3 regions of the Velazquezella soli genome follow, and region 3 is predicted to be linked to each of the others. Evidence: predicted binding sites of a transcription regulator. Region 3 holds the regulator's gene; each other region holds the start of a gene.
The links. The regulator LexA, encoded in region 3, represses DNA repair genes until DNA is damaged. The targets are predictions, from matches to a motif close to TGTTCNNNNTGTGTTCNG.
Positions count from the first base shown of each region.

Region 1 (4,212 bases), 430 kb from region 3:
GCCGAGAACCGCGGCAGCGCGCGGACCCATCCCTTCCGATCGTCGTCGCACGATGTTTTCGAGAACGACGATCGCGTCATCCACCACAAGGCCGGTCGCGAGCACGATCGCCAGCAGCGTCAGGATGTTGATCGAAAACCCGACGGCATAGATTGCGACCAGCGTACCGATCAGCGCCACCGGCATGGTCAGCGCCGGGATCAGCGTCGCCTTCCAGTCGCGCAGGAAGAGATAGATGACCGCAATGACGATTGTGCCCGACAGCGCCAGCGCGATCTCGACCTCGTGCAGCGCGCCTTCGATGAAGACCGCATCGTCACTGGTGATGGCAATGCGCGTGCCCTCGGGCAACGTCTTCTGGAGATCGGCGACGGCGGCCCGCACACCTTCCGAAATGCTGAGCGTGTTCGATTGCGCCTGGCGCAGCACGCCGAGACCGACGCCCGGAACGCCGTTCGATCGCAGCGCAGTCGTGCCGTCGTCCGGCCCAAGCATCACTGTCGCGACATCGCGCAGCCGGACATTGTTGCCCAGCATGACGTTTTCGAAGTCTTCGGGCTTGGTCAGGCTCGCCGTCGCGCGCACGACAATGTCCTGCGTCGAGGATTCCAGCGAACCGGCGGGCACGTCGAGCGCAGCCGTCGATAGCGCCTCGGAGAGATCTGCAATCGTCAGCCCACGACTGGCAAGCGCCGTCTGGTTCACGTCGACGCGGAAGACCTTTTCCTGATCGCCGTAGAGTTCCACGTCAGCGACGCCGTCAACCGACGCAAGCCGGTCGGACACCTCGTTATCGACGAGAAGCGTCAGGTCTTCCATGGAGAGCGTGTTCGAGGTGACCGCAAGCCGCATGATCGGCTGACTGTCGGAATCGGCCTTGATGATGCGCGGCTCGTCCACGTCGTCAGGCAACTGGCCGGTGACACGACCAAGCGCATCGCGCACGTCGTTGGCGGCCACCGCAAGATCGGCGGTGTCGTTGAATTCCAGCGTGACACGGCTCTGACCGAACTGCGATTCCGACGAAACGGCCTTGAGGCCGGCGACCCGGGCAACCGCGCCCTCGATGATATCGGTCACCTCCTGGTCCATCGTCTGGGCAGAAGCGCCGTCATAGGTGGTGCGGATGGTGATGACCGGCTGGTCCACATCCGGCAACTCGCGCACCTCGACGCCGGCAAGAGCGGCAAGGCCTGCGACGACAAGAAGCGTGTTGAGAACCGCGGCAAGGACCGGCCGCCGCACAAAAAGCGCGGTAAAGCTGTTCTGCTTTCCGGAAGACTGGCCGGACGACCCGTTGTTATTGGCGTTACCGCTGTGGCTGCTGCTCATCGGCTGGCGACCTCCGGCGGCTTTTCACCGGCGATGCGGACGGCACCATTTTCCCGGACCCGTTGCAACCCTTCGGTTGCCACGACATCGCCATCCTTCAGATTGGCCGAGACGAGGATCGCATCGGGATTGCGCTGGATGACCCTCACCCGCTCCTTGACCGATTTGTGATCGACGATATGCCAGACGAACGAGCCTTTCGCATCCCACTGGACTGCAAGCGGATCGACGCTTGGAAAGGTCTCGCCCGGAAACCGCATCGTCACGCCGAAAGACATGCCGGCGCGGAGTTCGTCATCAACATTGGGAATTCTGGCACGAATGCGGATCGTACGGCTTGCAGGATCGACCCTGTTGTCGACGGCCTCGACCGAACCCTCGAAGGTGCGGCCTGGACGCGAGACGGAGGCGGCCTCGACCGGCATGCCAGGCTTGACCTGAACCGCGAAACGCTCCGGCGCCCAGAAATCCACCAGCAGCTCGGTACGGTTGTCGATCGTCACGATATTGCTCGCGGTCGTGACGTTGTCACCGATATTGACCGCGACGATGCCGACGATCCCGTCGATCGGCGCAACGACCGAGCGACGCTTCAGCGCCAGTTCGGCGTTGGTGACCGTCAGCTGCGCCGTTTCGGACGCAATCTGCGCGTCGAGCACGTCGAGGCGGGAGAAGCTCTTGAGGTTCCGGTAAGTATCGGATTTCTCACGCGCACTGCGCAACACCACCTGCGCCTGATCGCGCAGGATGATCTGCTCGTCGTCATCGAGCTGCGCAAGAATCTGGCCCTTTTTGACCATGTCGCCGGATTTGATGAGGATCTCGTTTACGGTGCCCGTCGCCTGCGGCATCACGATAACCGACTGGATCGCCTCGCCGTCACCGATCGCCGACAGTCTGTCGTTGACCACACCGGTTCCGACGGGTCTGGTTGCAACCAACACCACCTGGCTCTCACCGCCGCCCCGCTGCCCGCCGCGCGATGACGAAGCCGGTGCGCCCGCAACCGTTGCGGCCGCCGGCTCGGCGACATCAGGATTGATGGAAATCACCACTCCTGCGGGAACGCCCATCGAAATCAGTGACCGCCCGGCATCTGCCGACAGGTAGACCCAGAGACAGAGCCCTCCGAGCAGTACCGCAACCGACATCAGAAGCTGGTTCCAGATCCGCATTCATTCCTCGCAAGTCTATCGATAAGTGGTGCAAGTATCCCCGTTTCGCGCCCAACTGGCAAGGTCGAGGAACCTACCTTACTGTTTTGTAACATCACGCGATTTCACGGATGTGTCAGAGCTTCAACGACACGGATCCGGACGATTCCTAGGGGAAACATAGGAATGAAAAGAGAACATCGGCTGGTCTTTCGAGCCCGAATCACTACATTGGCCCGATGAGTAACAGTTACGACGACATCCCCTTCTTCGATGAGGAGCTGGAGCCCGCCCCCCGCAAGGCGCGAGGCGAAGACCAATCGGATCAGCGCCCGGTGCCGGCATCGGCTGGCAACCATGGTTCGGCTCCCGTTCCTGCTGGTGGTTCCGGTGGTGCCTCTGGTGGTTTGGGGATCGCGGCACGGGCCATGGCGGCGCGCGGCGGCAACCGGCCGTCGCCTGACTATATGACCGGCCTCAACCCGGAGCAGCGCGAAGCGGTCGAGACTTTGGATGGTCCCGTATTGGTGCTTGCCGGCGCTGGAACCGGCAAGACGCGGGTGCTCACCACCCGCATCGCCCATCTGTTGGAAACCGGCCGCGCCTATCCGAGCCAGATCCTGGCCGTGACCTTCACCAACAAGGCGGCGCGCGAGATGAAGGAGCGCATCGGCGTTCTCGTCGGCGGCGCCGTCGAAGGCATGCCGTGGCTCGGCACGTTTCACTCGATCGGCGTCAAACTGCTGCGGCGCCATTCGGAGCTGGTCGGCCTCCGATCCGATTTCACCATCTTAGACACCGACGACGTCGTGCGCCTGATCAAGCAGCTCATCCAGGCGGAAGGTCTGGACGACAAGCGCTGGCCGGCCAAGCAGTTCGCCGGCATGATCGATGGCTGGAAGAACAAGGGCCTGTTGCCGCCCGACATTCCGGAAGGCGACGCCCGAGCTTTTGCCAACGGCAAGGGCCGCGAACTCTATGCCGCCTATCAGGCCCGCCTGCGCACGCTCAACGCCTGCGATTTCGGCGACCTTTTACTGCACCCGATCGCCCTGTTCCGCAAGGCACCGGATCTGCTCAAGGAGTATCACCAGCGGTTCCGCTATATCCTCGTCGACGAGTATCAGGACACCAATACGGCCCAGTATATGTGGCTGCGTCTGCTCGCTCAGCGTCCGAAGGACGTGCCGCAAAACGTCTGCTGCGTCGGCGACGACGACCAGTCGATCTATGGTTGGCGCGGTGCCGAAGTGGAAAACATCCTTCGCTTCGACAAGGATTTCCCGGGCGCCAAGGTCATCAAGCTTGAGCGCAACTACCGCTCGACAGAGCACATCCTCGGCGCTGCCGGCCATCTGATCGCCCATAACGAAGGACGCCTCGGCAAGACGCTGTTCACCGACCGGGTCGATCCCGAAGATGAAAAGGTCATCGTCCACGCCGCCTGGGATAGCGAAGAGGAAGCCCGTGCCGTCGGTGAGGAGATCGAGCGGCTGCAGCGCGGCGATGGTCGCAGCGATGCCAAGAAACACGCGCTGAACGACATGGCGATCCTGGTGCGCGCCTCGTTTCAGATGCGCGAGTTCGAAGACCGGTTCGTGACGCTCGGCCTCAACTACCGCGTCATCGGCGGCCCGCGCTTTTACGAGCGGCTCGAGATCCGCGATGCGATGGCCTATTTCCGCATGGTCTGCCAGCCGGCCGACGACCTTGCCTTTGAGCGCAT
Region 1 is NZ_CDRNXF010000004.1:1,895,405-1,899,616, reverse strand. It holds gene AC0JZ8_RS12705 (efflux RND transporter permease subunit) at 1-1,332, opposite strand, end outside; gene AC0JZ8_RS12700 (efflux RND transporter periplasmic adaptor subunit) at 1,329-2,507, opposite strand; gene AC0JZ8_RS12695 (ATP-dependent helicase) at 2,726-4,212, shown strand, end outside.
Region 1: AC0JZ8_RS12695 (ATP-dependent helicase) is a predicted target of LexA. The motif match lies at 2,669-2,686, and genes of this name have one in related genera.

Region 2 (4,212 bases), 970 kb from region 3:
GCCGCCAACATCTCTGTCTTCTTCGCCTCCATGGCGATCATGGGGCTCACCACCTTCCTGCCCATGTATGTGCAGACCGTGCTCAACCAGTCGCCGCTGGTGGCAGGCTTTGCACTGACCATGCTTCTCTTGGGATGGCCGTGCGGCGCAACGATCGCTTCGCGGAACTTCACCCGGTTCGGGCTGCGGCCGATCATGCTGGTGGGCGCCGTGTTCGTCCCCGTGGGAACCTTCCTGCTGACCCTGCTGACGCCATCCAGTTCGGCGGTGCTTGCGGGTGCCGGCTCGCTCGTCATGGGCTTCGGCATGGGCCTTCTCAATATCGGCGCACTGATCCTCACCCAGGGAAGCGTCGCGGCCTCGCAACGCGGCAGTGCCACGGCGTCGAACGTCTTTTCCCGCAACCTCGGCAGCACGCTGGGCGCGGCGATTCTCGGGGCGGTGCTGAGCTGGGGCCTGGTCCATACGACCAGCGGACAGGCGATCACGACCGACCAGCTGCGTGCTCTCCTGAACGGAACCGGTCTCGTGAGTGGCGATGCCGAAGCGGTTCGCCTTGCGCTGCAGGACGGCCTGCACGCGACCTTCCTGACCATGCTCCTGTTTGCCGTCCTGATCGTGCCCGCTTGCCTGTTCGTGCCCCGCGATGCCGTCCACAAGGACGAGCCCGTGCGGGCCTGAACCTTGAAATCTGGCGCCAACATGCCCATTTCGCTGTGAACGGGGCCCTATCGGGACCGATATCGTCACAACGACTATTAAGGTGGGTGGCACGATGCAGCAGATGACAAAGACAATCCGGGACCTGACGATCGAGGAGCGCGAAGACGCGCTGATCACCATGGCGCACGCGCTTGAAGGCGCTGCCAGAGAAGCCCTGGTCGAAGGTAACCGCCAGTTCGCTGCGATCTCCGGCAACATGGCCGAAGCGATCTTCATCAACGCCGATCAGCTTGCACGCGATCACGTCGAGGAAGCCGAACAGGTTCTCGAACAGGCCGTCCAGATCATGGTCGAATATGAAGCTGAACACCCCTACCGGATCGTCAGCACCGCGATCCACTGAGGACGGCGGCACGGCGGGCGACGGGCAACCTTGCCTGCCTCCCGCATTCTCTCGCAGTGGAGAAGACGCCACCTGATGCGGCAAGCCTTCACTGGTCTCCTATACAAAACGTCTGACATTGAACGCCTGCAAATCCAACGTCGAGTTCCTCGGCGATGGCACAGATGGTAGCGTTGTGCTCCTTGGTGTCTGCGGGAATGGGAAAGAGCCAAAGGGAGGCGGCTCGTGGGCGGATGGCCGCAGACGGCCATAGTCCCGCATGAGCGCGAGTGTTCATCCCCTTTGGCTCTGCCACACATCGCCGAGCCACTCTGTTACATTCTTGATATGCAGATTGGCGATTTGAGAACGGAAAGTTCTCACGGTTTTTGTGTCGCCCCAGCTAAGATCAAGAACATGCAAAAAATCTCAAGCACTCCATCGAGCCTCTCAAGCCGCCTACAAAGCTGATTCAGAACGATGAATCTTCACCGGCGCTAAAATGCCGAGAGCTATCCCGTTCTGACCCCGCTTGACTCTTCTGTCGCGGCGGAACAGAAACAGAACACCAACATTCTTTGGGACATGAAGTCCTGTGCAACGCGAACCTTGAGGAGGGCCGTGAACGATGTCGCATGCCCCTGCCTCAAGGCTTGTCGAGGAACTGAGAGACCGGATTGCGCATCTGGAAGGCAGCGTGTCGCGCAAGGCGCTTGTGCTGCCCTTCGGGGTGCCTGACGTCGACGAGCGATTGCCGGGCGGGGGGCTTGCCTATGGCGCATTGCATGAAATTGCAGGTGGCGGGGCGGGTACAATCGACGGTGCCGCGGCCGCCCTGTTTGCGGCAGGTATTGCGGCGCGAGCCAAGGGAAAGGTTCTTTGGTGCCTGACCCGGCCGGATCTCTTTGCGCCGGCGCTGTCGCAGGCCGGGCTTCACCCCGATCGCGTCATCTATTGCGAAGCCGATAAGGAGGAGGACGTGCTTGCCTCGATGGAAGAGGGGCTGTCCTTCGGGGGATTGGCGGCCGTCGTCGGGGAACTGGTGAGGCTGCCGATGACCGCGTCGCGGCGTCTTCAACTGGCTGCCGAGAAGACGGGGACGCTCGGCCTGGTCGTCCGGCGCTGGCGACGGCAGACGGAGGCCTCCGACTACGGTCAGCCGACGGCGTCCACAACACGCTGGAGGATCAGCACCCTGCCGTCCGAGCCGCTTCCTGTCGCCGGCGTGGGACGGGCGAGGTGGCTGGCGGAATTGATGCGGGTAAAGGCGGGGCAATGTGCCGAGTTTGAGTTAGGAGCCTGCGATGCCGAGGGTCGTGTCTGTTTACTTCCCCTATCTAGCAACGGATCGGATACGTCGGCATGGCGAGGAAGCCGTGTCGGTTGACCAGCCGCTGGTCGTGGTCTCGCGCAGCGGCTCGAAACGCTGGATATCGGCAGCCGATACGGCTGCCCGCAAGCTGGGCCTCAAAGTCGGCATGGCTGCCAGCAAGGCACAGGCGATGATTGGCAACCTTCATATGGTGGACGCCGATCCCGTTGCCGACGCCGCAGCCGTCGAGCGCCTGGCGCTATGGGCGCTTCGTCAATACAGCCCCGTCGTTGCCGTGGATGGAACGGATGGCATCGTCATGGATACCGAAGGTGCCGATCACCTTCAGGGTGGTGAAGAGCTGCTGATCTCCGGCGTTGTCAACGGTCTCCGCGGCAAGGGCCTGACGGCACGTGCCGCTGTCGCCGATACCTGGGGCGCGGCGCATGCACTGGCGCGACTGACGACGAACGAAACGACGGTGGTGCCGCGCGGTGATGTCACCAAGGCCGTGATCGGACTTCCAATCCACTGTCTGCGGCTTGCGGCAGATACGATCCAGGCATTGCGCATCCTGGGTATCGACACGGTAGGAGAGCTGTCGGCACTGCCGCGTGCGCCGTTGACACTGCGATTTGGTCCGGAGGTCGGACGCCGTCTCGATCAGCTCTTCGGCCGTCTTGCAGAACCCATCGATCCGTTGCGCACGCCGGATCTGGTCGAGGTGGCGCGCAATTTCCAGGAACCCATCGGTGCGCCCGATACGATTGCAAAATACGTCCGCCGGCTGGTGGCGCAACTGACGGCAAAGCTGGAGGAGCGGGGGCTGGGCGTCCGGCGCTCCGATCTGATCATCCATCGCGTCGACAACACACGCCAGTGTCTTCGAGCAGGACTTGCCAAGCCCGTGCGTGATCCTGCCCGCCTGACAAAGCTTCTCTGTGACCGTATCGAAAAGATCGACCCGGGTTTCGGCATCGAGCGGATGGTGCTGGTGGCGGTCATGGCCGAGCCGCTGGAAATAAAGCAGGTCGCAAACGCGCTGGTGGAAGAGGCGGTGGTGGATGTGACGCCGCTTGTCGATATTCTCGGCAACCGGGGCCAGCGCCTTTACCGCATCACGCCGGTCGCCTCCGACGTTCCGGAACGATCTCTCCGGCGGATCGGACCGACGGCCGTCGAGACGGGTGCCGAGTGGGCAGCCAGGTGGCCGCGGCCGTCACGGCTGCTGGCTTATCCCGAAGAAATCGAAACCATGGCTGTCCTGCCCGACCAGCCGCCAGTCGTCGTCACCTGGCGCGGCAAGCGCCGCCGCATCGTTCGTGCGGATGGGCCCGAGCGCATCTTCGGCGAATGGTGGCTCCGGCCGCGCGAAATGCAGGCGGTGCGCGATTACTTCGTGGTCGAGGACGAGCACGGCGATCGGCTGTGGGTCTTCCGCGCCGGCGACGGCGTCGATGCAGGCACGGGGTCACACAAATGGTTCCTCCACGGCATCTTCGGGTAAGGTTTGAACTATGCGCCATGCCGAACTCCAGGTGACCACGCATTTCTCGTTCCTGCGCGGTGCAAGCTCCGCGGAAGAACTGTTTGCCACGGCCGCCGCACTGGGCATCGACGCCCTTGGTGTCGTCGACCGCAACTCGCTTGCCGGCATTGTCCGGGCCTGGGAGGCGGCAAAGACAACCGGGGTGCGCCTGGTGGTCGGCTGCCATCTCGACCTCACGGATGGCATGTCGCTGCTCGTCTACCCGACGGACCGGCTCGCCTATTCCAGGCTCACCCGGCTGCTGACGCTTGGCAAAAGCCGGGGCGGAAAGGCCAAGTGCGTTCTCGACCTTGCTGATGTCGAGGC
Region 2 is NZ_CDRNXF010000004.1:3,293,628-3,297,839, reverse strand. It holds gene AC0JZ8_RS19630 (MDR family MFS transporter) at 1-681, shown strand, start outside; gene AC0JZ8_RS19625 (hypothetical protein) at 776-1,066, shown strand; gene AC0JZ8_RS19620 (ImuA family protein) at 1,674-2,432, shown strand; gene AC0JZ8_RS19615 (Y-family DNA polymerase) at 2,350-3,864, shown strand; gene AC0JZ8_RS19610 (error-prone DNA polymerase) at 3,875-4,212, shown strand, end outside.
Region 2: AC0JZ8_RS19620 (ImuA family protein) is a predicted target of LexA. The motif match lies at 1,596-1,613, and genes of this name have one in related genera.

Region 3 (4,212 bases):
TCCGGGCTGGCCCATATCGTCGCGATCTCAGGCCTGAACATGGCGCTGGCAGCCGGTATCTTCTTCGTCGGCGTCCGCTCCGTCCTGTCGCTGTTTCCAGGCTTTGCGCAGGCCTATCCGATCAAGAAGTTTGCCGCGTTCGGTGCGCTTGTCATGGCGACCGCCTATTACCTGATTTCCGGGTTCGGGGTTTCCGCCGAGCGGGCCTATATCATGATGGCGGTGATGCTGGTCGCCGTGCTCGTCGATCGACCCTCCATCAGCCTTCGCAACGTCGCCCTTTCGGCAATCATTATCCTCGCCATCTCGCCGTCGGAGATTTTGGGTCCGAGTTTCCAGATGTCGTTTGCGGCAACCGCGGCACTGGTGGCAGGGTTCGCCCTCTGGACGCGATATTTCGCGAAAGGTAAGGAGGATACAAAAGGTAGCAACCGGTGGATAACGGGTGTCGCGGCGACGTTCCATTTCATTGCCGGGATCGTGGTGACGTCGCTGATCGGCAGTACTTCGACGTCGATCTATTCGATCGAGCATTTCCACCATCTGACCACCTACGGCGTCGCGGCCAATCTCGCGGCCATGCCGATCATTTCCTTCGTGGTGATGCCGGCAGGGCTTGTTGGCATGTTGCTGATGCCGTTCGGGCTGGATGCTCCCTTTCTGTTCATCATGGGCGAGGGGTTGCGGATCGTCATTCGCATTGCCGAGATCGTCGCCGCATGGGGCGGCGATATTGCCATCGGCCGGCAGAACCCGCTTTTCCTGCCGCTGGCGACGGCAGGCTTTCTGCTTCTGACGCTGCTGCGCACGCAGATGAGGCTGAAAGGCGCGCTGTTCATGGCGGTGGCTTTGGTCTTTGCGGTCCGCTCAGGCTCGGCGCCGAGGCCTGATATCGTCATATCCGAAGACGGCGCATCGGTCGGCGTGATCAAGGACGACAAGATCACCCTCAATCGAACCCGACCGCCGGGATTTATCTTCGATCAATGGCGGCGAGCGCTGGTGCTTGAGACCGGAGAACAACCGCTCGCCTTGCCGGTTCTTGCCTCTTCGGAACCAGCGGGAGGTGCCAGCCTTGCGAAAAGCGATGACAAACGCCCTAGACCACATTCGCGACCGGATTTGACGGGCCGGGAAATCGAATATGTCAGGGGCTTTCTTCAAGCATTCACGCCCGGACGATTTGCCTGTCTGCCGAAAATCCTGTGCGCGGTGCAGACTGCTCAGGACATCCGGATCGTCACTGTCGAAGACAACCGATACACCGGTCTTGCCTGCGATTTCGGTCGGATCATCGTCTCGCCCGGCGCACGCTTCGATACTTGCCGCTCCGGCGCCTTGCTTCTCAGCGGGCGGACGTTGCGCCGGACTGGCGCACTGGAAATCACCATTATTCCGAACGCGACAGCGCCAGACATCAAGATTACGGCGGCGATGCGAGACAGCGCACAGACCTCAAGCCGTCCGTGGAGCGTCCACCGGTTCTATGACTGGCAAACGCGACAATTCGACTTTGGCATCCCGGAGGCTGTTGCTGCGCATCTCCGGGATGACAGCGTTCTCAATGATAGCGGCGAATAAGGCCGACAAGCTTGCCCTGGACCTTCACCCGGTCGGGCGGGAAGATGCGGGTCTCGTAAGCGGGGTTTGCCGCTTCCAGTGCGATCGAGGCACCCTTGCGGCGAAACCGCTTCAGGGTCGCTTCTTCCTCATCGACCAGGGCAACGATGATATCGCCTGGACTTGCGGTGCTGGTATTCTTGATGATGACGGTATCGCCATCGAGGATGCCAGCATCGATCATCGAATCGCCCTTCACTTCGAGCGCGTAATGATCGCCGGAACCCAGCATCTCGATCGGAACGGCGATGTCATGGGTGTTGTTCTGGATCGCGGAGATCGGCACGCCGGCAGCGATTCGACCCATGACCGGGATGTTTGTCGAGAACGGATTGTCCGCCATGACCGGCGCCGGCTTCTGAGCGACGACCGGTTGCGTTTTGCCAAGGCTTCCCTCGATGACACTGGGAGAAAAACCCCGTCGCGGATGAAGGTTCGCCACATAGGCGTCAGGCAGCTTGATCACTTCGAGCGCGCGTGCTCTGTTCGGCAGACGGCGAATAAAGCCACGCTCCTCGAGCGCGGTGATCAGCCTATGGATGCCGGACTTCGATGCAAGGTCGAGAGCGTCCTTCATTTCGTCAAACGACGGCGGCACGCCTGATTCTTTCATCCGCTCGTGGATGAACAGAAGTAACTCCTGTTGCTTGCGTGTCAGCATGGATGGGACCCTCAGAATTGGAAACAAATGCAGAACGGACGCTATATGTTCTATCTGTGTTCCGCAAGCCCCAAATTTTTGCTCAAGAATAGTCTCATTTCAGCGTTCGATCACGTATTCAGTTCGTGCGCAGCACTTGCCGAGTTTCCCGCGATAGCCAATGTTCTGCGGAATAAGACTTTGGGGGTGTAAGTGGGTAACAAGTCAGTCGATCATTTGGTTCTGCCCGTTGCAGATCTGGCGTCAGCGCGGGGGAGGTTGACCGCTCTCGGCTTTACTGTGGCACCTGAAGGTGTTCACCCTTTCGGCACAGCCAATGCCTGCATATTCTTCGCGGATGGCTCGTATCTCGAGCCGCTGGCCATTGTGAACCGTCGGCAAGCCTCGCTTGCGGCAAAACGAGGCAACGTGTTCACCGATCGCGACATCCGCTTCCGCGGCCAGCGGAAAAGGGAAGGTCTATCGGCGGTGGTCGTCGGGACGCAGGATGCAGCGGCCGATCATATCCGTTTTGTGGACGGGCACATGTCTGCGGGCGAGATGCTTCAATTCTCCCGCCCGATGCAGTTGCCCGATGGTGGGGAGAGCGAAGTCTCATTCCGTCTGGCGTTCGCGGCAGTCCCCGAGGTCGATGACATCTTGCTGTTTTCCTGCCAGCGAATGGCCGCATTACCGGCAGATCGCGGTGGTCTTGATGAGCACGCAAACGCCGTTACAGGCCTTCGAGAGATCGTATTTTCTGCAGATGACCCGCTGGAGTTTCTGCCGCTTTTCGAAACCGTGTTCGAGACGCAACCCGAGCAAGGGAAAGACGGTCTGTGGATCGCAGCTGCCAATGCCGGCATCCGCATTCAATCCAACGACACGTTCAGCGACGAGTTCCGGTCTTCGATGAAGCCCTTGTTATCGTCGCGCCTCGCTGCGCGCGGGATCATCTTCAAGACCACCGATCTCGCCGTGACAGAGATCACCCTTGCTGCTAATGACGTCGCATTCATCCGCAGGGATGGCCGCGTGATCGTGTCGGCAGCCCCGGGGCAAGGTGTGGTTTTCGGTTTCGAGGAATAGTGAAATGACAGTCTCCGCCAATTCTGAAGTGTCCGTGGGCGAGGGGAGTTCGAAAGTCGTTTTCTCAAACACGGCAAAGCTCTCGCTGATTGCCGGTCCCTGCCAGATGGAAAGCCGTGATCATGCTTTCATGATCGCCGGCACGCTTGTCGAACTCTGCAAGAAACTCGGCATCGGCCTCGTCTACAAATCCTCCTTCGACAAGGCCAACCGCACGTCGATCTCCGGCAAGCGCGGCATCGGCTTGGACAACGCGATGGCGATCTTTGCCGATCTGAAGACGGAATTCGGCTTTCCCGTTCTGACCGACATTCACACTGAAGAGCAATGCGCTCTCGTGGCGGATACGATCGATATCCTGCAGATCCCCGCCTTCCTGTCGCGCCAGACGGACTTGCTCGTCGCGGCCGCAAAGACGGGTTGCGCGATCAACGTGAAGAAGGGCCAGTTCCTGGCACCCTGGGACATGAAGAACGTCCAGGCGAAGTTCCTCGAAAGCGGCAATCCCAATGTGATGCTGTGCGAGCGCGGTGCCTCGTTCGGCTACAACACGCTTGTCTCCGACATGCGCTCGCTGCCGATCATGGCGGCTCTCGGAAGCCCCGTTATTTTTGACGCAACCCATTCCGTGCAGCAGCCCGGCGGCCAGGGCGGTTCTTCCGGCGGCCAGCGCGAATTTGTCGAAACGCTGGCGCGGGCAGCCGTCGCCGTCGGCGTTGCTGGCGTCTTTATCGAAACCCACGAAGACCCTGACAACGCACCGTCCGACGGTCCGAACATGGTCCACCTGAAGGACATGCCGCGCCTTCTGGAAAAGCTGCTGGCCTTCGACGCCATCGCAAAAGGCTGACGGCGTCGAAAAA
Region 3 is NZ_CDRNXF010000004.1:2,322,700-2,326,911, reverse strand. It holds gene AC0JZ8_RS14735 (ComEC/Rec2 family competence protein) at 1-1,581, shown strand, start outside; gene lexA (transcriptional repressor LexA) at 1,562-2,281, opposite strand; gene AC0JZ8_RS14725 (VOC family protein) at 2,474-3,349, shown strand; gene kdsA (3-deoxy-8-phosphooctulonate synthase) at 3,354-4,199, shown strand.